DNA from 3 places in the Peribacillus sp. QJM3NY_7 genome. Region 3 is predicted to be linked to each of the others. Evidence: riboswitches for the same ligand, from Rfam matches in the RefSeq annotation. Region 3 holds a riboswitch; each other region holds the start of a gene.
What was found. A riboswitch is a leader RNA that binds a small molecule or an ion and turns the genes downstream of it on or off. The one in region 3 is predicted to bind thiamine pyrophosphate.

Region 1: another riboswitch for thiamine pyrophosphate. It lies ahead of tenA (thiaminase II); the one in region 3 lies ahead of thiC (phosphomethylpyrimidine synthase ThiC).
Region 2: another riboswitch for thiamine pyrophosphate. It lies ahead of AC0VX1_RS19285 (ABC transporter substrate-binding protein); the one in region 3 lies ahead of thiC (phosphomethylpyrimidine synthase ThiC).

The regions. Positions count from the first base shown of each region.
Region 1 is NZ_CM149663.1:1,432,380-1,442,603, reverse strand. Features, by position in the region: gene AC0VX1_RS07010 (Bax inhibitor-1/YccA family protein) at 124-759, shown strand; gene AC0VX1_RS07005 (acyl-CoA thioesterase) at 862-1,404, opposite strand; gene AC0VX1_RS07000 (M15 family metallopeptidase) at 1,536-2,000, opposite strand; gene AC0VX1_RS06995 (DinB family protein) at 2,153-2,635, opposite strand; partial or broken gene AC0VX1_RS06990 (HD domain-containing protein) at 2,994-3,107, shown strand; gene AC0VX1_RS06985 (ABC transporter transmembrane domain-containing protein) at 3,125-3,358, shown strand; gene AC0VX1_RS06980 (ABC transporter ATP-binding protein) at 3,333-4,763, shown strand; gene AC0VX1_RS06975 (DUF459 domain-containing protein) at 4,806-5,507, opposite strand; gene AC0VX1_RS06970 (GNAT family N-acetyltransferase) at 5,726-6,232, shown strand; gene AC0VX1_RS06965 (Spo0E family sporulation regulatory protein-aspartic acid phosphatase) at 6,301-6,495, opposite strand; gene AC0VX1_RS06960 (Fur-regulated basic protein FbpA) at 6,742-6,930, opposite strand; SAM riboswitch class I at 7,101-7,205, opposite strand; TPP riboswitch at 7,363-7,467, shown strand; gene tenA (thiaminase II) at 7,558-8,247, shown strand; gene thiW (energy coupling factor transporter S component ThiW) at 8,263-8,784, shown strand; gene thiD (bifunctional hydroxymethylpyrimidine kinase/phosphomethylpyrimidine kinase) at 8,753-9,559, shown strand; gene thiM (hydroxyethylthiazole kinase) at 9,556-10,224, shown strand, end outside.
Region 2 is NZ_CM149663.1:4,026,305-4,036,528, forward strand. Features, by position in the region: gene AC0VX1_RS19275 (ABC transporter permease) at 1-577, opposite strand, end outside; gene AC0VX1_RS19280 (thiamine-binding protein) at 574-858, opposite strand; gene AC0VX1_RS19285 (ABC transporter substrate-binding protein) at 870-1,865, opposite strand; TPP riboswitch at 1,999-2,108, opposite strand; gene AC0VX1_RS19290 (protein-glutamine gamma-glutamyltransferase) at 2,408-3,235, shown strand; gene rarD (EamA family transporter RarD) at 3,329-4,258, opposite strand; gene AC0VX1_RS19300 (amidohydrolase) at 4,339-5,940, opposite strand; gene mbcS (acyl-CoA synthetase MbcS) at 6,094-7,677, opposite strand; gene AC0VX1_RS19310 (alpha/beta-type small acid-soluble spore protein) at 9,264-9,470, opposite strand; gene thiI (tRNA uracil 4-sulfurtransferase ThiI) at 9,553-10,224, opposite strand, start outside.
Region 3 is NZ_CM149663.1:824,169-834,392, reverse strand. Features, by position in the region: gene thiC (phosphomethylpyrimidine synthase ThiC) at 1-1,002, opposite strand, end outside; TPP riboswitch at 1,138-1,252, opposite strand; gene AC0VX1_RS03995 (HAD family hydrolase) at 1,369-2,157, opposite strand; gene AC0VX1_RS03990 (histidine phosphatase family protein) at 2,309-2,854, opposite strand; gene AC0VX1_RS03985 (hypothetical protein) at 3,098-3,550, opposite strand; gene AC0VX1_RS03980 (zinc-dependent alcohol dehydrogenase) at 3,875-5,014, opposite strand; gene AC0VX1_RS03975 (glycerophosphodiester phosphodiesterase) at 5,172-6,101, opposite strand; gene AC0VX1_RS03970 (ATP-binding protein) at 7,059-7,934, shown strand; gene AC0VX1_RS03965 (ABC transporter permease) at 7,996-8,829, opposite strand; gene AC0VX1_RS03960 (ABC transporter ATP-binding protein) at 8,852-9,619, opposite strand; gene AC0VX1_RS03955 (ABC transporter substrate-binding protein) at 10,002-10,224, shown strand, end outside.

The DNA.
Region 1 (10,224 bases), 610 kb from region 3:
AGGTAATTACTTCATATATATTTCAATACTTTTAAAAAAACACCAAATTTTCATTGTATGCAATGAAACCTTTTTAAAACAGATTCGTAGAAAACGGTAGAAAATAAATGATGGGGTGATTGAATGTATTCACAAACTGTACAAACATATATGCCGTCCGTCATGCGGACGTTCGCTTTATCTCTTGCCGTTTCCGTTTTAGGTATGGCTCTCGGCACTCTTGTTCCGCCATCCTTGTTTCTTCCCTTGGCGATACTTGAGATTGCCATGTTGATTGGAGCATTCATATTGCGAAGGAAAAAAGCCATCGGTTACACATTTTTGTATATTTTCACGTTGATCTCCGGAATTACGACCTATCCGATCATTGCCCACTACCTAGCCGCAGCAGGGGCAAATGTGGTGATCCTGGCAGGTGTTACGACGACAGTCGTATTTGGAGGACTGGCGGTTTATGCCACAACCACCAAAAGGGACCTTTCATTCTTGGGGGGAATGTTATTTGCGGCCTTGCTAGCTTTAGTCGTCATTAGCATTTTCAACATTTTCTATCCATTAAGTTCTACAGCCATGCTGGTCTTTTCATTTATAGGGATTTTAGTTTTCAGCGGTTATATTTTATATGATTTCAATCGAATGAAGCATTACGGGGTAACAGCCGAAGAAGTACCGCTCATGGCGTTGAATCTATACCTTGATTTCATTAACCTATTCATTAACATCTTGCGCTTCTTTGGTATTTTAGCTAGCGATGACTAAAAGACCTAACAAGGGAACATAAACAAGACGCTTGGAATTATCCAAGCGTCTTTTCACTTAATGTCTCGATCATCAATAAGAACGGCTGAAGGGATGCCTATCTTATTTATATAATCCTGGATTTGATTGATCGGTCCATGGCAGTTTCACACCGAAAGTACTTGCAATGAACTGTGTATCTTCCCTTCTTTTTTTCCTTATTTGGGCCCGTTGTTTTGCTGATTCATTTAAATTCATTTCCATCTCCGTTTCCGGAACCAAACGGGGAACAGGAATTGGTTTACCTTCTTCATTAATGGCAACAAATGTCAGGAAGGAAATGACGCATAAATTTCGGGCTCCTGTAACTAAATCCTCTGCAATCACCTTTACGATGATTTCCATTGATGTTCTGCCCGTATAAGTCACGAAGCTTTCAAGGCAAACTGCATTTCCTTCGTGAATAGGGTGCAGGAAATCGACGGAATCAGTTGATGCCGTAACGACGTTGCTTCGCGCATGACGCATGGCTGATATAGCCGCTACATCATCAATGTATGCCATTAATTTGCCTCCGAACATCGTACCAATATTATTTGTATCCGGCGGGAGGACCAGGCTTGTTTTTATGACCAAAGAGTCCCGGCAATTTTTTGTTTCTTCCATGGTGACTGCACTCCTTTATGTCTGATTTCTCACTAGTTCACTTTATCGAATTCTTACCTGTAAAGCAATTCACATGCTTATTTTCCTGCTTTTAGTCAAAATTATGCGGCTTATGATGAAGCCAACCACTTTCACTGCCCTTTTGGCTGCTTGCCTTGCTGCAGCTCACGCAGGCTTAAGCCAAATGTCATTTGTAAATGCGGATAATCCTTGAACCCTGCCCAATCCCCTCCCCAATCGAAACCTAACCCTTTAGCGATTGTTACGACTTCCATCCAGTCCGACTTTCCATTATCGTTACCGTCATAACTCATATCCCAAATGGCCTCGCCTTGTTTGTTAAGGAGGGCAAAATCTATCGCCAAACCGAAATTATGCAGCGACTCGCCACCTCTTGCATTCGTTACGATGTTGCCCGGGTCTGATCGGCCCTTTTCATAGAGTTCATTTTGCTCGGCTAAAGACCGGAATCCGGCCGTAATGATTACCGGGATGCCTTTGTCCTTAGCCAGTTGAATGAGCTCGTCTTTTTTTTCGGCTACGATCGGATTCAGCTCGTCAGTCAGTTCGATTTCGTCTAGATCAGGCGGAAGCATATACTTGAACAATAGCCACAGCAGCAATCCGAAAAAGCCCAATACCAAACATGTCCTTATCCAAGTGGCTTTCACTTAAAAAATCCTTCCTTTACGAAAATATCTATCTGAAAATGAAAAACTCAACCAGAGACGGATGAGTTTTTCTTCTATTATAACTTTGCTTTTAATTCTTCAATTTGCAATAAATGCCGTTTTTCATGCAGTCCCACGAACGGAATCCATTGCTTCAGGCTTAAATCTTTGAACAAAGGATGCGTAAAAGACTTTTGTTCGAGATCAATTTCCTTTGCATGGTCAACGACATGTACAAAAGCTTTTCGGGATTCGGACAACTTCTCCTTAACTTCACTCAAAGTTTGGTATGATTCCGACGGAGTGACAAATGGCGGGGCCTGGACCTTCATTTTACGATTTAACGTAAGTTCTATCGGTTTATCCACAGCAGGAATGCTTTCATCGCTTTTCAATTTATCGGAAATGCTCTTTGTTATGGCCCTCTCCATTAAATATAAATGATCCAAAACCTGGATGATGCTCCATCTTCCTGTTTCAGGTTGGGCGTTCAGCTGTTCATCCGATAGTCCGTTGACCGCATTTAAAAGTTCTCCCCTGATTTTTTCATTTTCATTCATTTTAGCATCTCCTCTTATCAGCCTCGCTAATCTCCTTTAATTATTCCATGTCCTATAGGAAAGTGTAAAATAATAATTCTTTTTTTGACAAAACGAACCGATTTAAAGTTGTCTATTTTTAGAAAAGCTCTATGATAGTCATAAAGGCAAAAATCATCTAGGACAGTAAAATAGGAGTGATCGTTATGAGTGGAGGACATATTCCATTCAGCCACAAAGGGCGCAGTGCAATACATGCAATACCCTCAAAAGGAAGCATATGGTTGATGCTTAAACAAATGTTCAATCGGGTCCCGTCGAAATGGAAGTTTTGCTCTTTGGTTTTATGTATCATGCTTTTCATTTCATTGCTTGAGATAATATGCGGACATTGAAGCATCTGCCGCAGGAAAAGCAGAGTAGGATATCGAATGAGACGTTGGAAATCTTTGCACCGCTTGCCCATCGTCTTGGTATCAGCACGATTAAATGGAGTTCTCCATCCCCCAATTGACACAATTTACGATTGATAAAATCATTCCCGAAAAAAGATATGACTCGTTGATCTGGATTGGTGCAGGAATTCTTTGTACTGCAATCTTATTGGCTATACTGAACTACTTTAACAGCTATATCGTTTCCAAGGTCGGTCAAAAGGCCATCATGGATATACGCAATAGCATGTATGAACATATTCAAACACTGGATATGAAATTCTTTGATAAAAACCGGACTGGTACTTAATGTCGCGTTGACCAATGATGTCAATTTACTGCAGCAGCTCATCTCTTCGAGCATGCTTCAAGTCTTGACTGACACGGTGACCTTCATTGCCGTAGCGGTATATATGCTTTTCATTAACTGGAAGCTTACCATTGTCCTTCTTATTACATTCCCTTTCATGTTCTATATCACAAGGGTATTCGGGAAACGCATCAGGATGTCATTTAGGTCTGTACAAAGTTCCGCAGGAGATGTCAGCAACCAGTTACAGGATTCGATTTCAGGAATGCGGCTCATTCAATCTTTTACAAATGAAGAATTCGAATCAAGGAGGTTTGCGGAGCGTAATCAGGAAAATATGACTGCAAACCTTAAGTCCGTTCGGCTGCGTTCCATGTTCGGGCCGATTATTGATTTATTGAACAATATCGGTCTTGTAGCAGTCATTGTGTTCGGTGCTTGGCAAGTAATGGAAGGTGAATTCACAATAGGATTAATCGTGGCCTTTCTCGCCTATTTGAGGTTACTGCAGAGTCCCGTTCGCAACTTTAGCCGGGTAATCAGCATTGTCCAGCAATCAGCCGCCGCCTTTGAGCGGATAACTGAAATATTGGAAACCAAACCTGAAATAAGTGACAAGGGAAATGCCATTGAACTCCATGCCATAAAAAAGAAAATTGAGTTTAAAAGTGTTGACTTTGCTTATGATGAGACTGTTCCAGTTCTCGGCAATCTAAACCTGACCATGAAAGCTGGTCAAGTAACCGCTCTGGTCGGCTCCTCCGGCGCAGGAAAATCGACCATCACGAGCCTACTGATCCGATTTTATGATCCGCAAAATGGAACGATTAAAATGGATGGACATAATATCAAAGATGTGTCACTGAAGTCATTACGGGGACAAATGGGAATTGTTTCTCAGGATATCATTCTATTCAATGGTTCCATCCGTGATAACATCGTGTATGGCAAACTTAATGCTACAGATTATGAAATCATCGAATCCGCCAAAGCGGCAAATGCGCATGACTTTATCTGTGCCTTTCCTGATGGTTATGATTCTCAGATCGGAGAGCGCGGAGTCAAGCTTTCAGGCGGACAAAAACAGCGCATTGCCATTGCCAGGGCACTTTTGAAAAATCCGCAAATCATCATTCTTGATGAAGCAACGGCGGCGGCCTTGGATACAGAATCTGAACATTTGATCCAGCAAGCCTTGTCACGTTTAATGAAAAAACGGACTTCAATAGTCATTGCACATCGTTTATCGACCATTCATGATGCCGATCAAATCATCGTTCTGGAAAAAGGGCAGGTTCTTGAAAAAGGAACACATGACCAGTTAATGCTAAACAACGGCCGATACAAGCAGCTCCATGACTTACAGTTCCCTCAACTAAGCGATATCAAATACCTAGCAACTTAGCAGGCAAACATGCACAGAAAGCCTTTCAGTGCATGTTTGGTTTCATTTGAAATCATAACTTTCCAAAACCCGATTCGCAATGAGCTGATACCCTTTTTCATTCGGATGTAACTTATCACTGAAATACTTTGTTTTCTTTTCATCTTCAAAAAGATCATTTGTAGGAATGAATAAAATCCTTTCATCTTTATCCGCTAATCCCTTTATTGACTCGTTATAATCGCGAATGTGCTTTTCAAGTTTTTGATTGTCTTTAATTGGGTTATATAGTCCTATTACCAGAATATCCGCTTTATCGTTTGCCTCTATCAGTGTTGATGTAATCTTTTTCAGATGGTTGATATATTCCCGTTTACCCTCATTGATTTTTCGGTCACTTATTTTCTCCAAGTTCCCGCCATTACTATTGATCAAGTCATTCGTTCCAATAAAAACAATGAAAGTATCGGCTTCATCAAGTTTCGTTTTAATTCGGTAATCATCTAGCTGTTTCATCACCCCATCCGTTTCCTGGCCTTTAATACCGTAATTCCAAAAACTCACTTTTTGCTCCGATTGGGGATTATTCAATTCATCTTCAAGGCCATCTATATATCCTTCCCCGTCCTTATCCCCTTTTCCATAGGTTAATGAATCTCCAAAAGCCATGACCCTTTGCACATCTTCCGACTCCGAGGCCTGAAATTCATATGCAGCAAAACATATAACCAGTACGATAATCAATATACCTGCCAATTTTTTCATTTGGTTCTCCTCTTGTTTTTTACTAGAAGTATTTAATCTTTTTCATACCCAAAAAATCTGCAGTACTAACATAAAAAAGAATTGTCAGATAAAGAATAAAGAGTGTATGATAATATAAAACTTTCAATGGATTGGGTTTCATTCAACGTCCCTAAAACCAAAAACGGGATTACCCTACATTCTGGAGATTGAATAAATGATAGTTAGGAGTTTAAATCATGGAAGAACACATAGAGTTTAGAGAGGCAGAACTATCTGATCTACCCAGAATTGTTGAAATATATAATTCGACAATTGCTTCAAGGATGGTCACGGCAGATACGGAACCTGTATCCGTCCAATCGAGGGTTAAATGGTTTGAGGAACATCATTCAGAAAGTAGACCGCTATATATCATTACTATAGAAGGGAAAACCGCTGGATGGATGAGCTTTCAATCCTTTTATGGCCGACCGGCATATAATTCCACTGCCGAAATCAGCATTTACATTGATGATTATTTCCGGGGAAAAGGAATTGGACAAATTTCGATTCGAAAGGCAATTGAATTGAGTCCAAAATTAGGTGTTAAGACTTTATTGGGTTTCATTTTCGCCCATAATACACCAAGCCTTAAGCTTTTTTCTAAATTCGGGTTTGAAGAATGGGCACATTTACCTCAAGTTGCCGAGATGGATGGCATTGAGCGGGATTTGATCATTCTAGGTAAACGTGTCGATATTTAAATATAATTCTTTAGAGCTATTGCCTTGAGCAGTAGCTTTTTTAGATTAATACAGGTTGAATTGCTAATTTAAAAATACCTATATGCTTCTTGAAGGGAAAAATATTCAGAATCTCTTTTACTTGCTAACGCATTCAATAGCATATCCAATTCTTGGCTGGCTTGTACAGTCTGCAGACTTGTTAAGCCGTAAATCGCTCCCAACTTTATCATTTCCTGTCTCTTCTCTTCTACTTTTTCTATAGTTACCTTACGGCAAGGCATCATAGCCACCTCCCATTTATTCAATATTTTTACACTTTTATCATAATGAAATCACTAGTTAAAATCAACTATTTTCCAGAAATTAAATGTGTTATTTTATAGGTCAAATGTGACAAAACACCTATTTTGTTATTTAATTATGTATAATTTGTGTCGTTTTCTAATAAACGCAAAAAAAGCATCCACTAGTGTAGACTGCGAATGCTTACATCATATCCCTTATTCAAAAATCCAAATATTGTATTACTATGTCATCCATTCAGAAGGTGACTCGTTATTAGGTCTATTTATAACAATCTTATATTCATCTTCAAGTACTTTTAATGGGGCATCATAAAGGTGCCTTTCATCAGAGGTTTTGTATACTCCATTGGCCAATAGCTCTTCAATGAGTTTTGCCTTCCTCTGTTCAATCCTCTTAAATAATTCTGCCATGTAAATGGCTCCTTTCCGTCCTAGTGCCTGCTTCTAGTTAGCTAAACTTTATCAACTTGTTTGATTTCACCAAATTATATATACCTTTTCTAGTATGTCACTAAACGTTATTTCCCAAAAATAAAAGCCCCTTCTAATGTAAGAAGAGGCTGACAGTGTCCGTTCGGCTCTTCTTATCTTCCAAGCATATGCTTGTTGGATTTAGCACAGTTCCCTAAACGGGTCCGCTGCCGAGGTTTCTTAGGGCCAAGTCCCTCCACCTCTCTGGATAAGAATTCAATATATAATGATGTAGAAATGATTCTATCCTAATAATCTTCAAAAGTCAATTACCTGGTTCTCCCTTTTTTCCTGGACATAAAGTGATTCCTCTTTCAAATACGGGTTGCATTTTCTTGTCTTTCTGATATGATGTCAGTAATTACATACAATTCACACCACTAGGGGAGTCTTTTTTAAGACTGAGATGGAATTAGTTCCGGACCCTTTGAACCTGAACCGGCTCATACCGGCGGAGGGAAGTGGATGATATCGTCCATTTTACAGACTATATCCATCTACCCCGTTCCGTATTCAGGAACGGGGTTTTTATTTAACAAAGGGAGCCATTCTATAGGAGGATGAACAATGGAGAATACAAAATTAGAAACATTCAGTGATAGACTGCATGCACGGGCAAAAGAGATTTGGAAAAGGAACCATTCACATGCCTTTGTCCAGGCAATTGGAAACGGCACACTTCCTGAAAAGAAATTTGCCTATTACCTGAAGCAGGACTATGTCTATCTCATGGATTATTCCAAGCTCTTTGCTTTAGGTGTCATCAAAGCCCATAACATCGAAACCATGGCAAAATTTGCGAGCATTTTAAATGAAACCCTTCAAGTGGAAATGGATATTCATCGGCATTATGCTTCCGAATTCGGGATCAGCTCCAAGGAATTGGAAAATACAGAACCTACTCCAACCACTCTAGCCTATACAGGTTACATGCTAAATGCAGCTCAGCATGGGACTTTGGCAGACTTGATCGCCTGTCTCCTGCCCTGCGCTTGGGATTATTATGAAATCGGTTTGCTATTAAAAGAACAAAATGGAGCAGCACTGGAAAACAATCGCTACGCAGATTGGATAAGGTCCTATTCATCTCCTGAATTCGGGGAAGCACACAAGTGGCTGATCGCTTTGTTGGAAGAATTGACGGAAGGCATGCCTGAAAAGGAACTTCTTAGATTAGAAAAGCACTTTTTGGTTACTTCCCGATATGAATATTTATTCTGGGACATGGTTCAAAATGAGCAGGATTGGCCTCTATAGGTGGTTGACATGAGGATGAACCCTATCAAGAAACTGACATTGACTGCCATGATCACGGCTTTAACGACGCTTACCAGTTCATTTATTTTCATCCCTGCAGGATTTGCAAAAATCTTTCCTATTCAACATCTGGCAAATGTCCTGACGGCGGTTCTATTGGGGCCTGCATATGCGGTGACACAAGCTTTTTTAGTTTCCATCATTAGAAACATGATTGGTACCGGTTCAATTTTCGCCTTTCCCGGCAGCATGATTGGTGCACTTTTGGCCGCCATCCTTTACCGAAAAACACAAAGCTTAAAATTCGCCTGTTTAGGGGAAGTGATCGGGACCGGCTTTCTCGGTTCCCTGGCCTGTTATCCGCTTGCCACCCTCCTATTGGGAGAAAAAGCTGCTCTTTTTGGTTTTTTACCGGCTTTTATGTTCAGTTCATTCGCAGGTGCGATTTTAGCTTTCATATTACTTAAAATATTGCTAAAAAATACTTATATGAAGGGGTTTTTTTATGAAAACAGCATTAACGATCGCAGGCTCTGATTCAGGGGGCGGTGCTGGAATACAAGCGGATTTAAAAACATTTTCTGCACATGGTGTATTTGGAATGTCTGCCATCACAGCCGTAACTGCCCAAAACACAATGGAGGTCCGTTCTGTACAGCCCATTGAAACAGCTATCATATCGGATCAAATTGCAGCTATCTTTGAAGATATTCCTGTCGATGCAGTAAAAATAGGCATGCTTGGATCAAAAGAAATCGTGGAAACGGTCGCTGCGTCCCTCAAAACCTTCATGCCTGCCATCGTTATCCTTGACCCTGTCATGATTTCCAAAAGCGGCCACCATTTGCTCGACGAAAAGGCCGTCTCTGCCTTAAAAATGGAATTGCTTCCGCTTGCAAATCTTGTAACACCCAATGTACCAGAAGCGGAAGTACTTACTGGCTTCCCGATTCGGACGAAACAAGATTTCTACAGGGCATGCATTTCGATACAAGAAATGGGTCCCAAAGCCGTTTTACTTAAAGGCGGCCATGCAGCAGGAAATCCAAATGATCTTTTTTATGATGGGACTGACTTCCACTGGATCAAGGGAGAGCGCATTCATACAAAAAACACTCATGGTACGGGCTGTACCCTATCATCCGCCATTACATCTAACCTGGCAAATGGACTGCCATTGCAAGTGTCGATCGAACAAGCCAAGACCTATATTTCCGAAGCGATACGCAATAGCTTTTCAATCGGTAAAGGTCATGGACCTGTCCATCATTTTCATTCATATTCAAAAAAAGAAAGGAGTGACTTATTATGAAGGTTTCTTCAGCCGATTTATTTATGAAGGTAAGAGAAAGGAAACCACTCGTTCACCAAATCACCAACTTTGTTACGGTCAATGACTGTGCAAATGCCACCCTTGCCATCGGAGGTTCACCAGTAATGACATCGAGCCCAAGAGAAGTGGCGGATATGGTCAAATTAGCAGATGCATTGGTCCTGAATTTCGGTACGATCGATGATAAGGCCTTGGAAGCAATGGAGATTGCCGGTAAAACGGCAAATGCCCTGGACATCCCGGTCATTTTGGACCCGGTGGGCGTTGGTGCCACCTCCTATCGTACAGAGCAAGTCAAAGAGCTCCTAAGTAAGATTACTTTCCAAATCATTCGCGGAAATGCGAGTGAAATCCTGTCATTGATGGGTGGGGATACCGTTACTCGCGGGGTGGATTCGGGGGAACTTGCGATTAGCAATGCAGAGCTGGCTGCACGAGCGGCAAATGAATTGAATAGCATCATCGTGGTCAGCGGAGCTAAGGATGCGGTCAGCGATGGAAAACATACGTCCATCATCGATAACGGGAACCTCCTTTTAACTAATGTTACAGGTACCGGTTGCATGTCCACTGCTCTTATCGGAACTTTTTCCGGAGTCACCGATGATTTCTATTCTGCAGCAATTGCCGGTATCTCAACAATG
Region 2 (10,224 bases), 2.3 Mb from region 3:
CCGCACCCATTACACTATAGGTAGCCGAAATTTTCAGGCCGGAGAAAATGAACGGGATCGAGTGAGGAAGTTCCAGCTTCCAAAATAACTGGTTTTCCCCCGCTCCCATCATCTTGAAATAATGCTTAAGCTCGTATGGTGTCTGGCGAAAACCATCCAATGATGCGACCGCAACCGGAAAAAAACATACAAGTGAAATCACGATTAACTTAGGCAGCATGCCAAAGCCAAACCAGATCACCAAAAGCGGCGCCAAAACAATGATAGGTATATTTTGTGATAGTATGAGCAGAGGATAAACCGCGTCCTTCACACCTGGAAATAGGTGTAGGATTGCCGCGATCAATAAGCCGATGCAGCTTCCAATAAAAAAACCTGACAACGCAAGCTCGGTTGTGGATATAAGGTGTCCGTAAAGATTGCGGGACGACTCTATTCCTTCAATGAAAATGGCCGATGGAGCGGGAAGCAGCCATTCTTCAACTTTCAATAAGACTGTCACTGACTCCCATACAATCAGCAACAATAATAAAAGAAAGAAGGGAGCCCCCTTCTTCCAAATTCCCCTTCCGATCATGCCCGATATTTCTCCGTTAACGTATCCATCGTAATCCCGCTTGGCTGATATAATATTTTCACTTGGGAAATGACATTCGGCGATCCTATTTCAATCATTCTTACATTCATTTTTTCTATCACGGCAAAAAGCTCGGAAAGCTCCCCCTCCATTGTCGTTTCAAGCGGGTGAACCTCATACTTGACACCTGATTCTTCAATGATCTTGATTGCTTCATCGACCATAGGGATGACATTTTCCCCTTTAGGAATAATTTGTATACTAATTAATGAATTGGCCATTGTATTTCCTCCTATTTTGGTAAAAATTCATTGGTAAATGCCTTTTCAGGATCGAAATCACCTTCAAGAAGCTTATTTTCAGTCATCCACTCACTGTAATTCTTCCAAATTTCAAGCTTTTGTTCACCCCATCGCGGAGCATCATCCTGATACTTGGCTGCAAGCCACTCCTGGCTTTTCTTCACTAGTTTTGGATCAAGATCCGGTGCAGACTCAATTAACATATCTGCTGCATCATCAGGATTCTTAATCGCAAACTGGTACCCTTTCGAAGCTGCATGAACGAATGCTTTAACAGTCTCGGGATCTTCTTTTATCATCTTTTCATTTGTAGTCAAAACAGGCGTATAGTAATCAAGCTTATCAGAGTATTCGGTTAAGTACACCATATTAAGCTTTTCATTTCGTAACTCAGCCTCAATGCCTGTCCAACCATAATAAATCCAGGCAAAATCTATATCCCTTTTAACCGAAGTGAAAAAATCCATGTCTCCTGTATTGACTATGTCCACTTCATTTACATCCGCATTTTCCTTTTTCATGAGTGAATCAATAATGGCCTTTTCAACCGGAGATCCCCAGCCACCATACGTTTTCCCTTCAAAATCCTTGGGAGTCTTAATGTCCTTAGCCTCAGGGGAAGCGAATCCCGAAGTATTATGCTGGATGACGGCAGCTACCGAAACAATCGGCACACCCTGTACGCGGGCCTGCGTTATGCCCTCTTGATAGCTCACGCCAAATTCAGATTTCCCTGAAGCGACAAGCTTATCAGCTCCAGCTTCACCTGGCATGATAATTTCCACATCAAGACCTTGTTCTTTAAAATAACCTTTTTCCTTGGCTACATACAATCCTGTATGGTTTGTATTCGGTGTCCAATCGAGCACGACCGATACCTTCTTTAATTCTTCATTTTTAGATGCTTCTTCTTTTTCATTAGTTCCGCCTGCTCCGCATCCAGCTAAAAGGAAGAACGAAGTTAACAGTGGTAAGAATTTATTCAAGTCATTATCCTCCTACACATCTTATAAGATTCATATGCCGGAACCATAATAGGGCTCCAGGGCTATTCAAATACTGGATAAAAAAGCAAAAAACGCCCGAAGATGAATTCGGACGTTAACATACAAAACAGAAAATCAGTCATAATATGTTCCCTCCGCTGGCATCACCCAGATCAGGTTCAAAGAGTCAGCATCTAATGGATGCAATCTCAGCCAGCAGTACTGGCCCCCCTACATTTCTCGCACATATGAACTTTTCTCTCTCATTATATCAATTCATGGGGAAAAAGGAATACTAATTTGCTTCTTCTCTCTAATTGGAAAAGTATTCCTGGCACTTCAAATATCTTTTGAACGAAAATCATTGAAAGCAAAATAACTCTGCCTCTTTCCGTTCCGATCATTCTTGGCTGCAACGGCGGCGGACACGTTCCAAATAGTCATTTCTTTTCAAGCATTCATATAATGAGCATAACGTGTAGACATTTTTGTTTACTGGTTTTATTAAACCCTTAATTTTATTAGCAAAAGGTGGATATGTCATGATAAAGATTAATCACAAATGGTTAGATGTCAGTCAAATCCAACCAGGTACAGCCTCTGCCAAATCGCTTGAAACTCTTCAATGCTTGGCGGAAGATTCTAACGTTTTTGAATACCGGAACTTTGGGGATTTTAATTTCGAGATACAGCTGAGGAACCGAGTCATAGAGGCAGCTATTGCGTTGGATAAAAGCGGTCCGGATTTTTCCACACTTGAGGAGTCTCAATCCAATCAACGTTATTGGCACCTTTCAAAGGATGGCACCTTTACCCTTCAGCCAGGGATTCTCCCTCATGCTGCGCTCGTTGACATTTTCATGAATGGAGGGCTTTATGCCTTCGAATGCGGGACGGCAATGGTCGTCACTTTTTTAAAGGCGATTTTGGATTTAATCGGCCCCAGGAATTTCGACTATCTTTTTTCAGACCTATTTTTATATGACTTTCGCCCTCCAAGGAATATGGCTCTCATCGTTCACCAAGGAAGGGATTATTCACCAGGTGATTGCGTTTACTTCAAAAACCCTGATCACGACTTGGCAACCCCTGAATGGCAAGGTGAAAATGCCATATTATTAGGGAATAACCTCTTTTATGGCCACGGGATCGGGATTACCACTGCACAGGGAATCATCGATGAATTAAATAGCAATAGAAAGCCATTCGCCACCATATCAGCATTTCTGACAACGCATATCATTTTCCTGGATAGTTCCTTCTATAGACAATTCCAACTAAATAACCCCCGTGCCAAGCCCGATAACAGTCCTGCCAGCCTTTCCAATTGTATTGTTTCTGAAATAGGTTCGAAGATATACCTTTCATGACCCTGGCATTTCGCCTATGCCATAAATCCGTTTTATTGAATATCGACATAAAAAAATGCTTGGGGAGAAATTTCCCCAAGCATTTTTTTCTTTTCACGCACCAATATTGCCTTTGCCTTTGAACCTGCGGGCACTTGCCTGCCCCCATTTCGTAATGGATAGTGTATAAACAGCCAAGGCTGACCATATGAACAAAAAGGCTAAAAGATGTGCTTTGGTGAAACTTTCATGATAGACGAATACCCCGATCAATAAAGATAAGGTCGGAGCGATATACTGAAAAATGCCTAGCATCGATAACGGGATCTTCTCGGCCCCTTTTGCAAAATATAAAAGAGGCAATGCCGTGGCAATCCCGCCGCCCACCAACAGCAAGCTTGTGCTCCCGTCTGTAAAGAATTGCATTTCCGACCTGTTCATCAAGTAAATCAGGTAGCCTAGGGCCAGAGGCGTTACCATCATCGTTTCGAGCGTCAGCCCGATTGCCGATTCGGCCTTGATCATTTTTTTTGCCAGACCGTATAATCCAAAGGTCATGGCCAAAACAAGAGAGATCCACGGGATCGTGCCGAAATGAATGCCAAGGATCAAGACTCCGATTCCTGCAAGCAGGAATGAAATAATTTGGGCCCCGCTCAATTTTTCTTTTAAGACTATCACTCCCAATAGTACACTGACGAGCGGATTGATATAATATCCAAGGCTCGTGTCGAGGATCCGTCCTGAGTTAACGGCCCATATGAACACTCCCCAATTGGCTGTAACAAGCAGTGACGCCGTCAGTAATGCCGTAAAGAGTTTCGGATTGCCCATTATGTTTTTGACATAATCTAGAAACGCCTGCCATTTTTTCATGAACATCAATAAAACCAGCATGAACACGAAAGACCATAATACCCTCTGAGCTAAAATTTCTATTGCACCGACTCCCTGAAGGAACTTCCAGTAAACCGGCACAACTCCCCACATCATGTAAGAAAGGGCTGCATAAATCGCCCCTTCTTTTTGTTGATCCACTTTCATAACAAGCCTTCTTTCCATTTACATTCCTTTATCTAATTCCATCTAACAATTTTGTATTTCCATTTCTTTTTTTGCAACTGTTAATTTTTATCATACATGATTTTGTCATCGATGACCGTCATGACCGCCTCAGCTTTCAGGAGATCATCCGGTGCAACAGCAAAGACATCCAGATTAAACACGGTAAAATCGGCATCGTACCCTTTATTGATCACACCGCGGCGTTTTTCCTGGCCGATTGCTGCAGCACTCCCTTTGGTATACAATGCGAAAGCCTCGAAAACGGAAAGCCTTTCAGACAAACCATATACGGTACGGTCCTCACTGTTGATTTTCATCCTTGTGACAGCGGCATGAATGCCCAAAATCGGATTTAATGGTTCAATGGGTGCATCCGACCCTCCCGCACAAATGATGCCCATGTTCAAATAGGTTCTCCAGGCATAGGAGGATTCCAATAGATTGGCTGATACCTTTTCTTCCACCCACGGAAAATCGGACGGAACGAACCCCGGTTGAATATCAAAGATTACCGGCAGCTTTGCCGCCCGCTCCAAAAGCTCCGGCCGTACAATCTGCGCATGGATGAGCCGGTCCCTCTGTCCCTTTTTCGGGGGGAGGGCTTCAATTGCATTCAATACGTATTCAAAAGCGAGATCGCCAATCGCATGGACAGCAATCGGCATTCCGGCAGACCTTGCTTTTTTCACCCATTCCTGAAGCTCGTTTTCAGTGAATATCGCGACTCCATTCGTATTCTTTTGATCTACATAAGGTTCGCTCAACAGGGCTGTGCGTCCGCCTAAGGAGCCGTCGGTAAAGATCTTCATGCTGTCGAATTTGATATATCGCGTACCTTTCTGATAGCCGCCGCCTGCTGCCAGCATTTCTTCTAACGCTTCGTGATGGACGAGCAAGTTGGCGCGAAAGGCCATTTCCCGGTCCTCGATTACCGATTTAAACGCCTGATATGTCGGCATGAAGCCATTGTAGTAATGGAGGTCCTCGGTATGACCGCCAGTCAAACCTAGCTTATATGCGTCTTCTATGGCCTCTGTGAGTGCGTTTTCGATATACTCTTGATCAATGCCGGGAAGGCTGTCTAAAATAAGGTTCTGCGCCTGGCTTTCTTTAAATAATCCATTTAAACGTCCGTCAGGATAACGGCAGATCACCCCGCCTGAAGGTTCTTTTATATCTTCTTTAATATCCGCTTCCAAAAGGGCCCGGGAATTGACCACCAAGGCATGACGGCAGACCCTTTTCAATACGATGGGATGATCTGCCGATATCGCATCAAGCTCATCCCGTAATATCAATTCAGGCCTCGGCCATTCATTTTCATTCCACCCTTCGGCAACGATCCACTTTCCGGCCGGGGTCTTTAAGCACTTTTCCTTCAAGGATTTCATGATCGACTCCCTGCTATCCATCAAAGAGAGGTCTAGACGAAGCAGTCTCTCACCATGTCCGACCAAATGAAGGTGACTATCCACTAATCCCGGCAGCATCGTTTGTCCTTTTAAGTCGATTTCCCTGGAAATATTGCCGGCATATTCATTTTTCAAATGGTCCAGGCTGCCGGTATCAACAATTACCCCCTTTTCAGTGAATACTGCCTCCACTTGATCATTTTCTTTAATCATCGTATAAATCGACCCATTGAACCATAACGTTCCCATTCCGGCTTTACACTCCTTATTAAATGATTGTTACTGTGCAGATATGCAGTAAGTGTACCATCTCATAACACGAATTCCCATATTTATGCTTTTACCCAAGTCCCTGTCAATAAAAAAACGCCAGCCTTGAAGGCTGACGTTCATGCATTTCGATCAATTGTTAAGGAGTGCTTCTTCCCTTTTCCGTAAATCCACCCGTTTGATTTTACCTGATGTCGTTTTGGGCAGCTCTTCTAAAAATTCGATTTTCCTTGGATATTTATATGGAGCAGTCAATTCTTTCACGTGCGATTGAAGCGTCTTGATCAAGTCCTGGCTGTTCGGATCGATATCATCCATCAAGACGACATACGCCTTGACCACATTTCCCCTTATTTCATCAGGACTTGCTATAACGGCACACTCTTTAACATATGGATGCTTAACGAGTGCATCTTCCACTTCAAACGGTCCGATCGTATATCCCGAACTGATGATGATATCATCAGAACGACCCTCAAACCAGAAATAACCATCCTCATCCTTTTTCGCTTGATCGCCGGTGATATAATAGTCCCCGCGGAATTGCTGCGATGTCCGCTCGGGATCTTTAAAATATTCTTTAAAAAGAGCAGGTGTATCGACATGTACGGCAATATCCCCCACTACGCCAGGAGAACAAGGTTTACCGGAGTCATCGATGATTTCCACATGGTTGCCCGGAGTCGGTTTGCCCATGGAGCCCAATTTAATTTCCATGCCTTTCGTTACACCAACCAACAAGGTATTTTCGGTCTGTCCATACCCATCACGCACTTCAATCTGGAAATGGTTCTTAAAGACCTCGAACACTTTTTGATTTAAAGGCTCTCCTGCTGATACGGCACTATGAAGATGGGATAAATCATAATCATCAAGGTTATCCACCTTTGCAATCAATCGATACTCGGTTGGTGTACAGCATAATGCATTCACTTTGTAGTCCTGAAGCAGCTGAAGATATTTTTTCGCCTCGAACTTTCCATGATAGGCAAGGCCTGTCGCTCCTGTCCCCAGAACCGCCAGGAAAGGACTCCAGATCCACTTTTGCCACCCTGGGCCTGCAGTTGCCCAAACGACGTCCGTTTCGCTGATTCCTAGCCAGTTTGCAGCGGACGTTTTCAAATGGGCATAAGCCCAGCCATGTGTATGGACGACCCCTTTTGGATTTCCTGTCGTTCCGGAAGTATACGATAAGAATGCCATATCCTCACTCTTCGTGTCAGCCATGGTCAGCTGATCGGATTCCTCATCGGCGAGCTCATTCAAATCCAGCCAATTTTCGATTCGTTTTCCGATTGAAAACTTCAGGAGGCTTTCCGCTCCTTCTATTTCATTCAATTCGTCAGTATATTCATGATAACTGATGATTCCTTTGACATCACCATGGTTGACTCGGTACTGCAAGTCCTTCGCACGAAGCATTTCAGAACAAGGGATGACAATCATGCCAATTTTCAATGCTGCTAAATACACTTGATAAGCTTCCACCAAACGGGGAATTATGATGAGGACCGTATCACCTTTACCCAGTCCTTTTTTCTTGAAGGCATTTCCAATTTTATTTGCACTTTTTAATAAATTCTCATATGTAAGTTGTTTTTTATCTCCGGTTTCGTTCTCCCAAAGTACGGCAACTTTACCTGGATCTTTTGCATAACGTTCCATTTCACTCACTAAGTTGTAATGTTCCGGAGCCAATAAGTCTTCACGCTTCATATTCTTCCCCTCCAATTATGAACTCTTAGTACCTACTCATTATACAAGATACTTCTCTAAAATTTCTATTTATTTTTACAAATTAAAAAAGAGAGCGGGTGTAGGAATCCACTCCCTTAAGCCTGTAGACAATTCCTAAAGTGAGTTTGCCTTCAGTTTTTCTTTTTAAAAATTCCGCTGATTTTCGAAACCCGATCCCTCTTCACCGACTGTCTGCCAAGCTCATCAAAGCATGCGCCTGTGGGGTCTCGGCTACCCAGTTATTCGGCAGGAGTGTCGCACATCTCTTCATTCCTTTAAAGGATTACAGAAAAAAACTTAAAGGATTAACTAGTCTTAAACATATTCGGGATGAGACCAGCCTGCAGTTTTTTCAAGAAAACATTCCAGTTGATTTCAGAGATCCGCTCCCTTTCCGCCGACTGTCTGCCAAGCCTCCTCGACACAAGCGTCTGTGGGGTCTTGGCTAGCCAGTTATTCGGCAGGAGTGTCGCACATCTCTTCAACCCTTTAAGGAATACTGGAAAAAACTTAAAGGATTAACTAGTCTTAAACAAAATTCGGGATGAGACCAGCCTGCAGTTTTTTCAAAAAAACATTTCAGATTATTTCAGAAACCCGTTCCCCTTCCACTGGCCGTCTGCCAAGCCTCATCAAAGCATGCGCCTGTGGGGTCTCGGCTACCCAGTTATTTGGCAGGAGTGTCGCACATCTCTTCAACCCTTTAAGGAATACTGAAAAAAACTATGAAGGGTAATCTAGTTTACCTTTAAAATTTTGGTTCGGGGCGAGAGCAATTCGGAACTCCTTTTGCCGAAAAATTGATGAAACCGCCAGACTAAGACGAATTGGAGATGAGGAGCCAGTTTCCCTACAATATTTCTTAAAAAAGAAATTCCAGTGGTTGGAACGTAAGGTACGAGACTCCTGCGGGAAAAGCGTGGCCAAGGGAGACCCCGCAGGCGAGCGCCGAGGAGGCTCACGGACCGCCCGCGGAAAGCGAGTGCCTGGAGTGGAAATCATTACACATACTCCCTTTCGGTGGGGTCTCGGCTAGCAGGAGTGTCGCACATCTCTTCAACCCTTTAAGGAATACTGAAAAAAACTATGAAGAGTAATCTAGTTTACCTTTTAAATTTTGCTTCGGGGCGAGAGCAATTCGGAACTCCTTTTGCCGAAAATTGATAAAACCGCCAGACTAAAGACGAATTGGAGAAGAGGAGCCAGTTTCCCTACAATATTTCTTAAAAAAGAAGTTCCAGTGATTGGAACGTAAGGTACGAGACTCCTGCGGGAAAAGCGTGGCCAAGGGAGACCCCGCAGGCGAGCGCCGAGGAGGCTCACGGACCGCCCGCGGAAAGCGAGTGCCTGGAGTGGAAATCATTACACATACTCCCTTTCGGTGGGGTCTCGGCTAGCAGGAGTGTCGCACTTTTCTTCATTCCAATAATGTTTCATATTATATAAAACAGTAAAAAATATGTAGTAAAACTAAGGAATTTATTAAATCGGCGTCCACGAATTAATTCTGCAAACGTAAAGAGAGCGGGTATTAAAACCCGCTCTCTGTAGCCATATTTATGAAATTATCTGTTGAAACCTCCGCCTAATTGTTGTTCAGCCATTTGAACAAGGCGTTTTGTGATTTCTCCACCAACTGAACCGTTAGCGCGAGATGTTGTGTCGGCACCAAGTTGTACGCCGAATTCTGTAGCGATTTCATATTTCATTTGTTGAAGAGCTTGTTCAACTCCAGGTACCAATAATTCGTTTGAGCTGTTGTTGTTTGCCATGTGTGTTTCACCTCCTTGTGATTATAGAGTGTGTTAAAACACATGGCTTCATTCGCAGATTTTTATTGGTAATTAAAGGATACTAGAATAAGTCTTCCATCGCTTCTTCCTTATCGAAAGTCTGACCCGGTTTAACTGTTACTATTTCTGTTTCGGAGACCGCTTTTTCAATCAAGGATTCAAAGTCGACGAAGCTTTCATAGTAATTGACTTTTTCACGTTTCGGTTTCGTTTTTGGGCTTGCCGGCGTAAAGACCGTACAGCAATCCTCGTACGGCAGATTGGATATTTCAAAAGTATCGAGTTCTCTTGCTATTTTGATGATTTCTGTCTTATCCATGGTAATCAACGGACGCAGGATCGGTGTATTCGTCACCTCATTGATGGCAAACATGCTGCTCATCGTCTGGCTTGCAACCTGCCCAAGGCTTTCACCGGTGATAAGTGCCATGGCTTCTTCCTTTTCGCGGATGCGATCGGCGACCCGCATCATTAAACGACGGGTTGTAGTCATTGAGTAGTTTTCCGGGATTTGTTTTTGAATCAATAATTGGATTTCCGTAAATGGAACGATATGCACTTTCATGCTTCCATTAATTTCTGCCAGCTTACCTGCCAAATCAATGACCTTTTGACGTGAACGCTCGCTTGTGAACGGCGGGCTGTAAAAATGGATCGCCTCCACGTCCAATCCCCGTTTCATCGAAAGGAAGCCTGCAACAGGGCTATCAATCCCGCCTGAAAGCATCAGCAT
Region 3 (10,224 bases):
ATAGAGAAAGCTTTCTTGGTGGTGAGCCAAGCACCATTGTGCCATGATGGAGCCTCCCCGGGAAACAATACCCGTAACTCGCTTTGCTGTCATTGGGATGTATCGCAAAAGCACACCAGCGTGTATGGTGAAGTAATCGACACCTTGCTCAGCCTGCTCGATTAATGTATCCCGGAATACTTCCCAATTTAAATCTTCCGCGACCCCATTCACTTTTTCCAATGCTTGATATATCGGAACCGTCCCAACAGGCACAGGTGAATTCCTGATAATCCATTCCCGCGTCGTGTGAATATTCTTTCCTGTGGAAAGATCCATTATGTTGTCTGCACCCCATCGTGTAGCCCAAGTCATTTTCTCCACTTCAGCTTCGATCGATGAACTGACAGCTGAATTTCCAATATTCGCATTTATCTTCACGTGAAAATTACGTCCGATGATCATGGGCTCACTTTCAGGATGGTTAATATTTGCCGGAATGATTGCCCGCCCGCTAGCTACCTCTTCCCTTACAAACTCAGGGGCTACATTTTCCCTGATCGAAATGAACTCCATTTCTGGAGTAATGATCCCTTTGCGGGCATAATGGAGCTGGGTTACGTTTTTCCCTTTCACCGCACGCAATGGTTTTCTTTTCAATCCCGGAAAAACTTCGGCATTGGATTGTGACTCCACTTTTCTATATCCGTTATCTTCCGGCTTTATTTCACGCCCTTCATACTCTTCAACATCTTCCCGTTCCAGAACCCAGCTGCGTCTAATCGGGGCAAGGCCTTTATGAATATCAATCGGATATTCTGAATCCGTATAGAAGCCGCTTGTATCATATACACGTAAAGGCGGATTCTCCTCTTCGCCGAATGCCCCTGTCGTCGGACTTAGCTCAATTTCACGCATAGGTACTTTAATATCGGGTCTAGATCCCTCAACATACACTTTTTTACTCCCGGCAAAACTGGACATAATTGAAACGTTCATGTCATTTACTGAATTACTCTTCATGATTTCATTTCTCCTTTTTAAGTTCATTTAAAAAGGACAAAATCCAATCCATTTCGCACGAAAAAGCCAGGTCTCATATTTAAGACCCGGCTAACGTTAGTATGACTACAGAAATGACCAGTTGAAAGGTCATCGTTAAGTAGATTCTAACTTCCCCACGCTGGTATGAACCAGATCAGGTCCTGAGGGTTAAGAAGCTTAAGCGCTTCTCTCTCAGCCCAACTTTTATTGGACACCCCTAGTCTGAATAATTTAATTGATTACAGGGTAACTATATCTCACCCTTTTCATTCTGTAAATAATTTAAAAGACCTAGTATTTTCTCTGCAATCATCTAAAATTTGTTATTTGGAGGAGGACCGCCAATTAATTCCCCAGGCTCCCAAGGATAGGGAAAAGCTCCTCTAAATGCGTGATTTCGTAGGTTGGAATCACTTCATTCCGTTCCTTATCATGGCGATTTATCCAAACCGACTTTATGCCTACCCGTGATGCTCCAAGGATATCGGTCATTAAATTATCGCCGACCATCAATACTTCATCCTTATCTAGCTCCATGATTTCCAAAGCATGCTCAAAAATGGAGGCATCCGGTTTACCTCGTCCAAATGCGCCTGAAATTACGATTTGGTCGAAATAAGGAACCAGTTCAGGCGTTATTTCAAGTTTGGTATTTTGCAGCTCAGGAGATCCGTTCGTAAGCAATAGCAATTTGTACTTCCCTTTTAATTCATCCAGAACACGGAATGTTTCTTCATAGATAAATGGCTTTTTGCGTCTTTCGGCCGGAAAACGTTCTGCCAGTTCAAGCCCAAATTCCGGGTCATCGATCCCTAATGCCTTCAAGCCCCTCGTCCACGCTTCTTTCCGATAAGCCGGTACAATCCCGGCCATCTTCCGGAATTCATCATGATCATCCTGAAAATTCCCCCATAGTCCCTCAAATGGGTTGATTCCGATCATTTGAGTGAATGCATATGTATCGTAAGAAGAATAAAGATCACGCGCTTCCTTCCGCACCGCTTCTTCAAACTCGTCGACATTCAGACCATATTTCTCCTTGGCAACTTCGCATGTGGCCACAAAAGCCTCTTTTACACTTTTCTGATCCCATAGTAATGTATCATCTAAATCAAAAAAAACTGCCTTCAGCAAAATGTCCACCCCTCTTTCCCCAATATTGAATTCGTAAAAATTACACTATTACAATAATAAACCACAACCAATAAAAAAAGAATAACTATTCGGAAAATGCATGCCTCTTTCTTCGCAAAATGGCTTACCTTTTCCCGGGGGAACCATATATTCATTTCCCTTTTCCGCTTTCAAATACATACAATTTTCCATTACTGGCAATCTTGAACTTTGGACCGGTGAACCCCCGTCGGATCAGCTCTTTCCTCATATATACCATGAGGGCGGCATGACTCACGATCAGAACATTCCTTTCCCCCTTTGCAAAGATTTCATCCAATACTTTTTTGATTCTTTGCTCAGCAAACTTAATTTCCGCCCTTGTCTGCTTGTTGATCACCGAGCAGCAGCGAATCCAGATGGCCCAAAGGATGAACGGCAGCTTAATCCTTCCTCTCAGAGGGGGAGAAGGTATTTCCCGCAGCTCCTCCATCCGATGAACCGTGCCTGGAAAGATGTGTTCCGCTGTCTTGACGGCTCTCGACATATCACTGCAATAACATTCCTGCCATTCCTCCAAGCCAAATAAAGTCGTTCCATAAATAATATCCGCTGCATCATAGTCCACAAACCATTGCTTCATATCATCCGCCGTCACAGATTTCCCAGTAGGAAATTCATGTGCCACCTTAAAATGCCGTACCAAACCAATTTTCATATATTCTCCTTTATATCTTTTAAAATATTCGTTTCTATTTCTTATAAAAGCCCTTAACAATATATTAACCTATGTAAAGCAATATAATAAATGCAAGTTGAAACCATTAAAAACCTACTGAGCGCCCCTTGTGTATGGTTAAAGGTTCTCACAGATTGTGTCACTGCAAGCATTTAATTATCATAAGGAAAAATATTATGGCCATATGTAAAAAAGAGAAAGCATATCGCCTTCTCCTTTCGTTTAATCTATGAATTGGAGTTCTGTTATCTTACATCTTTTCCTGAATTTATATTTCCCGCTCAAATCACTGAATTGATAATCATTTAGGGATTTCCCCAGTTGTTCCTTTAGTTTATCCGCCGTGATGGATTCCTCAACTGTCTCTTTCCAATTTTCATTTCCCATTATCTCTTCGAACGGAATGGTAGTCAGGACCTCATCATATATCTGGATGCTTTGATCGATGCCGAAGCTGCCATAGATACTGCCATTTTCATCGGCAAAGATATGCTCCGATTCCAATTCTTCCACCAGTACTTCCAGATATCCCTTTGCCTTAACAGGCTTGATGGCAATCTCCGCTTCTGCCTTTACAGGTCCCAATCTCTTATCGATGATCTCTATCGTCAATTTAACGTGAACGGGCGGATAACCAAACCCTTCACAAAGTTCTGCTGCCGAGTTATATACCATCTGAACATCCTCCTTTTGTCACTATCATTATATAATATAAATACTCCATTTCATTACCAAAAACCCTTATTCAAGTTCACTTGGCATATTCTCCTTCATCAATTGAAGGGTCAGTCGTCACATTTCCGGATTCCCCTGAAACGAATCCACCCATTATAGTAAAAAAATCAGTGTAAACCTGATTTCTTCGGTTCAAAGGCATAACTATCATTCATATTTCAAACCTCTTTTATACGTTTATCCATAATAAACCATTAACTATTTATGAACATAACCAAAAAGTCCAATGCAACTCCATGCATTGGACTTTTTATGAGCTTCAGATTACGGCTTTAGCACCACTTTAATACATTCATCTTCATGATCGTTAAAGATTTGATAAGCCTCACTCGCTTTTTCGAGAGGGACTTTATGGGATATGATTTCCGTGGGGTCGAACTTTCCAGCCGTGATTTCATCAAAAAGCTTTGGCATGTAGTGAATGACTGGTGCTTGTCCCATTTTCAGGTTAATGTTTCGCTCAAATATATTGCCTAATGGGAACATATTATATTTCGAACCGTATACGCCAGTCAGTTGAATCGTGCCGAATTTACGTACGGCGTTAAGGGCAATCTCGATCGCACTTAACGTTCCACCCTGAAGTTTCAGCTTTTGCTCAATCGCCTCTATCGTCGATTTCTTCCCATCCATTCCCACACAATCTATAACTACATCGGCCCCGCCTGAAGTGATTTCCTTAATGTAGCTGCCCATATCGTTATATTCATCGAAGTTATACGCCTCTACCTTATTCATCCGTTTAGCCTTATTGAGTCTATAAGGTAGATTGTCGATGGCAATGACCCTTTTTGCTCCTTTCATCCAAGCGAACTTCTGAGCCATCAAGCCAATCGGTCCACAGCCCAATATCGCTACCGTATCATCTTTATTGACGCCAGCGTTCTCTACACTCCAATATGCGGTTGGCAGCACATCGGACATGAACAAAAGCGACTCATCTTCTAGTTCGCATGACTCTGGGATGACAAACGGCATGAAGTTTCCATATGGTACCCTTAAATATTCTGCCTGCCCGCCTGGATAGTTCCCATATCGTTCCGTAAAACCAAAGTACCCGCCTGTATCCACCGCTTCATTAGGGTTGGAATTATCACATTGACTCTCCATATCATGTTCACAATAATAACAGTGCCCGCAAGAAATGTTGAAAGGCAGGACAACCCTATCCCCTTTTTTCACCTTTGTCACTTCCGGACCCACTTCTTCGACGATGCCCATCGGTTCATGGCCAATGACATAATCTTTATGCGTCGGCAAAGCCCCCTGATATATATGGAGGTCGGACCCGCATATAGCTGTTGAAGTCACTCGGACGATAATATCATCCTTTTCCTGAAGTTTCGGATCTTCAACCTGTTTTACCTGTATATCTTTTGCTCCTTGAAAAGTTACAGCCTTCATAATCAACCTCCTAAAATTTTCTTGATTTATTTTATATACCCGTCCGAAAGACTACTAAGCCTATGGACATCTAATTTCCCCAAGAATTAATCGCCCATTATGCTGCACCTGGATACAAAAAAAAGCTCCGGAAACCGGAACTCACATTTGAATCCATTTATTTAGTAACTTTATTTCCATTATCTTTGTGTTTATACTCACTTAGTACCTCGTTGAACACATCGGGATAATTCGTAAACAGCCCCGTTGCACCCCACTCAAGCGCCTTTTTCATATCGGCTCTTTCATTTACTGTATATGGATGGAATTGGAGGTCATGGTTTCGAACCATCTTCACATATTGTCCGTCAACTTTACTGAAGTTCGGGCCAACGCCAACTGCATATTCCTTTATGGATTCCAATTCTTCATCGGAAATGGTTGCTTGGGTCTTGTATGAAAAAAGTTGCACAAGAGGTAACTTTGGATTCAAGTCATGAACCTTCATAAGGCTTTCTTTACTGAACGATTGTATTAATACATTGTTTGTACGGCCCTTCGAATCCACCATTTTATATTCTTCCAGAACCTGCAGAAGTTCTTCTTCCATCCCTGGATACACATCAGGGGACTTTGTTTCGATATAGTAATTGGCCTTCTTTCCAAACTTCTTAAAGACTTCTTCAAGAGTAGGGACCTTTAACCCTTCATATCCCTCTTTTGCCAATTGTGGATATTTTTCATTGAACCAAGTACCGGCGTCCAGTTTCTTGATTTCTGCCAGCGTTAAATCCTTCACAAGTCCAGTACCATTCGTTGTACGATCCACTTTTTCATCATGCATTGCTACCAATCTACCATCCTTGGTCATTTGAAGATCGATTTCTATGTAGTCGCCTTTCATTTGTTCTCCCATTTGATAAGCGGGAATGGTATGTTCAGGTGCATAACCAGAAGCTCCCCTATGTGCGACATTCACAATTTTCTTCTCATGAATAGATGAATTGGAATGATTTCCATTTGCAGCGGAGGCCCCCATTGAAGTAGCCTGCAATATAAAGGCCGCACTCATCATACAAAAACCGAATTTCTTTAGATTCGTTTTCATTTCCCTCTCTCCCTCCTATTATTACCATTATTTTAAAAGGGGAATGTGAATCTACAGCGAATATAATGTAAAGAAATAATATAGTAGTTAAAATGGTTAAAATAACCTATCAAAAACAGGGCATTCATGCAGTTCTTTCTACCTAACCAAAAAGTTAAATGAAAACTTTATTGTTTGATTAATGATAAGAAGCCTCCTAAAAGCCTCTTTTTCTAAAAAAATATAAAATGTTTCTTGGCATGTACATATTGAAATGGTAGAAAAAAACGTTCGTCCAAATGATTATAACTAAATATTTCCAAACCCTCCGCATTTCTTAACTCCTTACTCCGCTTTTATGCAAGGCATGCTTCTTATTCAAACAATTTAAGTCTTCCATACCTATAATAAAACCAAACTTATAGGCGCTAAATTCCAGATATTAGATAGGATGTACCGATGTTGACACACCTTTGTGGCCCGGACAGGATGTTTTCCTTAAATCCTTTACCTTTCCAAAATATAGATATAAAGGTTATCGATGACAAAATCTATCTTTTTCTGATTTACAAAAAACTAGTATCATATTACTATTAAGCAAACAGAATATTAATACTAAGGGGAATTATGTTAAAAAATTATCAATATTATCAAAACAAACACCGATTTATACTGAAGGTTTTCATGGCAATGATATCCTTTTTACTATTAGTTGGGATTTCTGTATCACCTATAAGTTGGAAAGATAATCCCTACGAGATGACATTACAGGTCATTTTAATATCGGGGATGATAATTTCTCTGTTATTTTTCTTAAAAACAGAAGTCAATTTTTATAAAACCCTATTCATTTTTTTAATTACTGTTTATTTTTATAGCAAATTTTGGATATTCCCGGATACTGCCATCATGCTGGCCTTATTTGCTATAGCACCCTTGTTTCCCATTTTTCTCTTTGATAAGATCGGGTTTTATATTGTGGCCAGTTTAAATATCTTATTAGGTCCCGCTTCCATCTTGATCATTTCAAAAACGGATCTTCAACACACTTATGAATATGTCGCTTTGGATAGTTTCGGCAACACGCTTAATTTCATCGCTATACAAATCATATTGGTATTCGTATTCATAGGAACCAATAATAGGATGGAATCCAATAATGCATTTCATAAGGAAATACAGCAGGCCAAGCAATTGAACTCAGTCGGACAGCTAGCTGCCACTATTGCACATGAGATACGTAATCCGATTACAGTCGTTAAAGGGTTTGCCCAGCTATTAGATCAAGAGAAGGAACTGAATGAAACGGAAAAATTTTATGTACAGACCATGCTTACGGAACTTGAATATACACAAGTGATTATCAATGACTATTTGTCTTTAGCAAAACCGCAAACGGATAATGTACAGGTCATTCCTTTAAATGATGAAATCCAAAAGATTTCCGACCTATTAACCAGTTTTGCCAATAATCGCAACATCGGCTTTCTTCTCGATTTCCGTGACGACCTGCACATTAACATGAATCCCATCGAGCTTAAACAGATACTGGTCAATATCATGAAAAATGGAATTGAGTCAATGAACAAACCCGGATTCATCAAGGTGGAAACAGAGCAGGAACGCACTATGGCAAAAATACGAATAACGGATACAGGAATAGGCCTATCAAAAGAACAGCTTGAAATACTTGGCACCCCATTTTACTCGCTTAAAGATAGGGGAACCGGTATCGGTCTGACCGTTTGTTATTCCATCGTTCAAAAATACAAAGGGAAAATCGTGGTACAGAGCGAAGTGAACAAAGGAACATCGTTCACCATTTATTTGCCCTTATATAAAGAAATAGATTAAACATACATACCTAATAAGAAAAAGGATGCCCCCCCATCACCGGGCGGTCATCCTTTTTCAATTACGCTTTAAAGCTATCTTGCCATTTCAGCAAATGATTTTCTAAAAGGCGGACAAACGAGTCTGAGATTTTACCAGCGAGGGCAAATATGATGATGCCTACGAATACGACGTCCGTTTGCATGAATGAACGGGCATCCTGGATCATGAAGCCGACCCCTCTATCCGCACCAAGCAATTCAGCGACGACCAGGCACATCCAAGCCGCACTTAAGGCTAAACGGATACCAAGTAATATGTTAGGCAATGCTGCCGGAATCATGAGCTTCGTTATTTGTTCCCGACGGCTAAACTCCAAGATTAGGGCAACATCGTAGAGTTTTTTATCCACATTCCGAAGACCCAAAAAAGTTTGTAGATATAGAGGAAAAAAAGCACCTAAAGCAATAAGCAGCACTTTTGATAGTTCACCAAACCCGAACCACATAATGAATAAAGGCGTGATCGCGAGTAAAGGAACCGTTCGTAACATTTGAATGCTTGGGTTAAGATACTCTTCGGATTTTTTTTGCATCCCAACGATGACACCAAACAATAAGCCTAAAAACCCACCTAAGGCAAAGCCAAGAAAAGCCCGCGTTAAACTGATCTGTAAATGCACGCCCATTTCCCCCGACTGGACGAGATCAATGAACGTCATGACGATCAATAAAGGGGATGAGAACAATTGGGCAGGCAGGATGCCAACCGAACCTAATGCTTGCCATGCAATCAACACGACAACGGGAAGTACCGAACCCCGCAATGCCGATTTGGCAAGTTTGGATTGTTTTGTCGTTTCCCTTATGACAAGGTGCTTGTTTTGTGCAACGGTCTGTGTAGACATAATTTTCATCCTTCCTTTTTCAAAAATTCAATTAAATGCTCCAATCTTCCACCTCTGCTGGATGATGTTCAAGTTGTGTTAATATGATGGACCTGAATTCCTGGAACGCTTTGCTTGTTCGGGTTCTTGGGTATGGCAAATCAATCGGAACGATAGCTTTAATCCGTCCAGGCTTTGCATCCATGACGACCACCTTCCTCGATAAAAAGATGGATTCATCAATATCATGGGTGACAAGCACCATCGTTGTCTTATTCCTCTCCCATATTTCCAGTAAAGCCTCTTGAAGATGCGTTCGCGTGAATGCATCCAATGCACCGAATGGCTCATCCAGCAATAAAACTTCAGGATTACGCAATAAGGCCCTGGCAATGGCAACACGCTGCGACATTCCTCCGGATAATTGGCGTGGATACACCTTCTCAAAACCTTTTAGTTTAACAAGTGATATCAAATCATCCACCCTTTTTCGAATGTCCGGTTTCTTTAATGGAAGGTTACCTGCAATATTCTTCTCCACGTTTAGCCATGGAAATAATCGGTGCTCTTGAAAAATGAAACCACGGTCTTTAGATGGGGCGCTAACCTTAAGATTCCCTGCCATGATCGTGCCATCAAAGTCTGAATCAAGTCCTGCAATCAACTTTAATAATGTGCTTTTCCCGCAGCCGCTCGGACCAATGATGGTTACGAACTCACCATTGTTGACGGTTAGATTTAAATGATCCAAAACATGGACACTTTCATTCTCATTCTTAAATGTTTTGCTTACCTGATTAATTTCTAATGTCGCAACCAATCCCCTCACCCTTTCTCAAATAAAAAAAAAAGAGATCCAGCAATAAGGCACAAATTGTCCTTTTGCTGAATCTCTAGTTAACTAGTCGATTCAATATTTCATTTTATATTAACTTATCGATTATTTATAATCAACACCTAATACCAATTTATTTTATCGGATTAATCGTTAAAAAATAATTGACAGATAATTCTAACAGCTGTTAAGATGCATTCATACACAAATCCGCTTCACACTGGAGCCAATTAAATAAAGGTCATGTGAATCAACTGGACTACCGGAGATTCAATGAAGAGTAACCAAGCAAACTCTTCGTTGAATCTCTTTTTTGTCATTAGTCTGACTATCCAGATGTGTATAGCTGTAAAAAAGGAGGGAATTCATGAAGGAATATCGTAAACATCTAACCGCAGTACTACTTGCCATCATTAGCATCGCTGTATTGGCAGGCTGTAATTCCGATGCCGGCAAAGCTTCCGGGAAAAGTGATCCACTGAAAGTTCATATTGCCTTAAATGGCAAGATGGGACCATTGGTCATTGCAAAGGAAAAGGGATTGTTCAACGAAGAGTTTTCTAAATTGGATGCCCAAATCGAATGGAGTG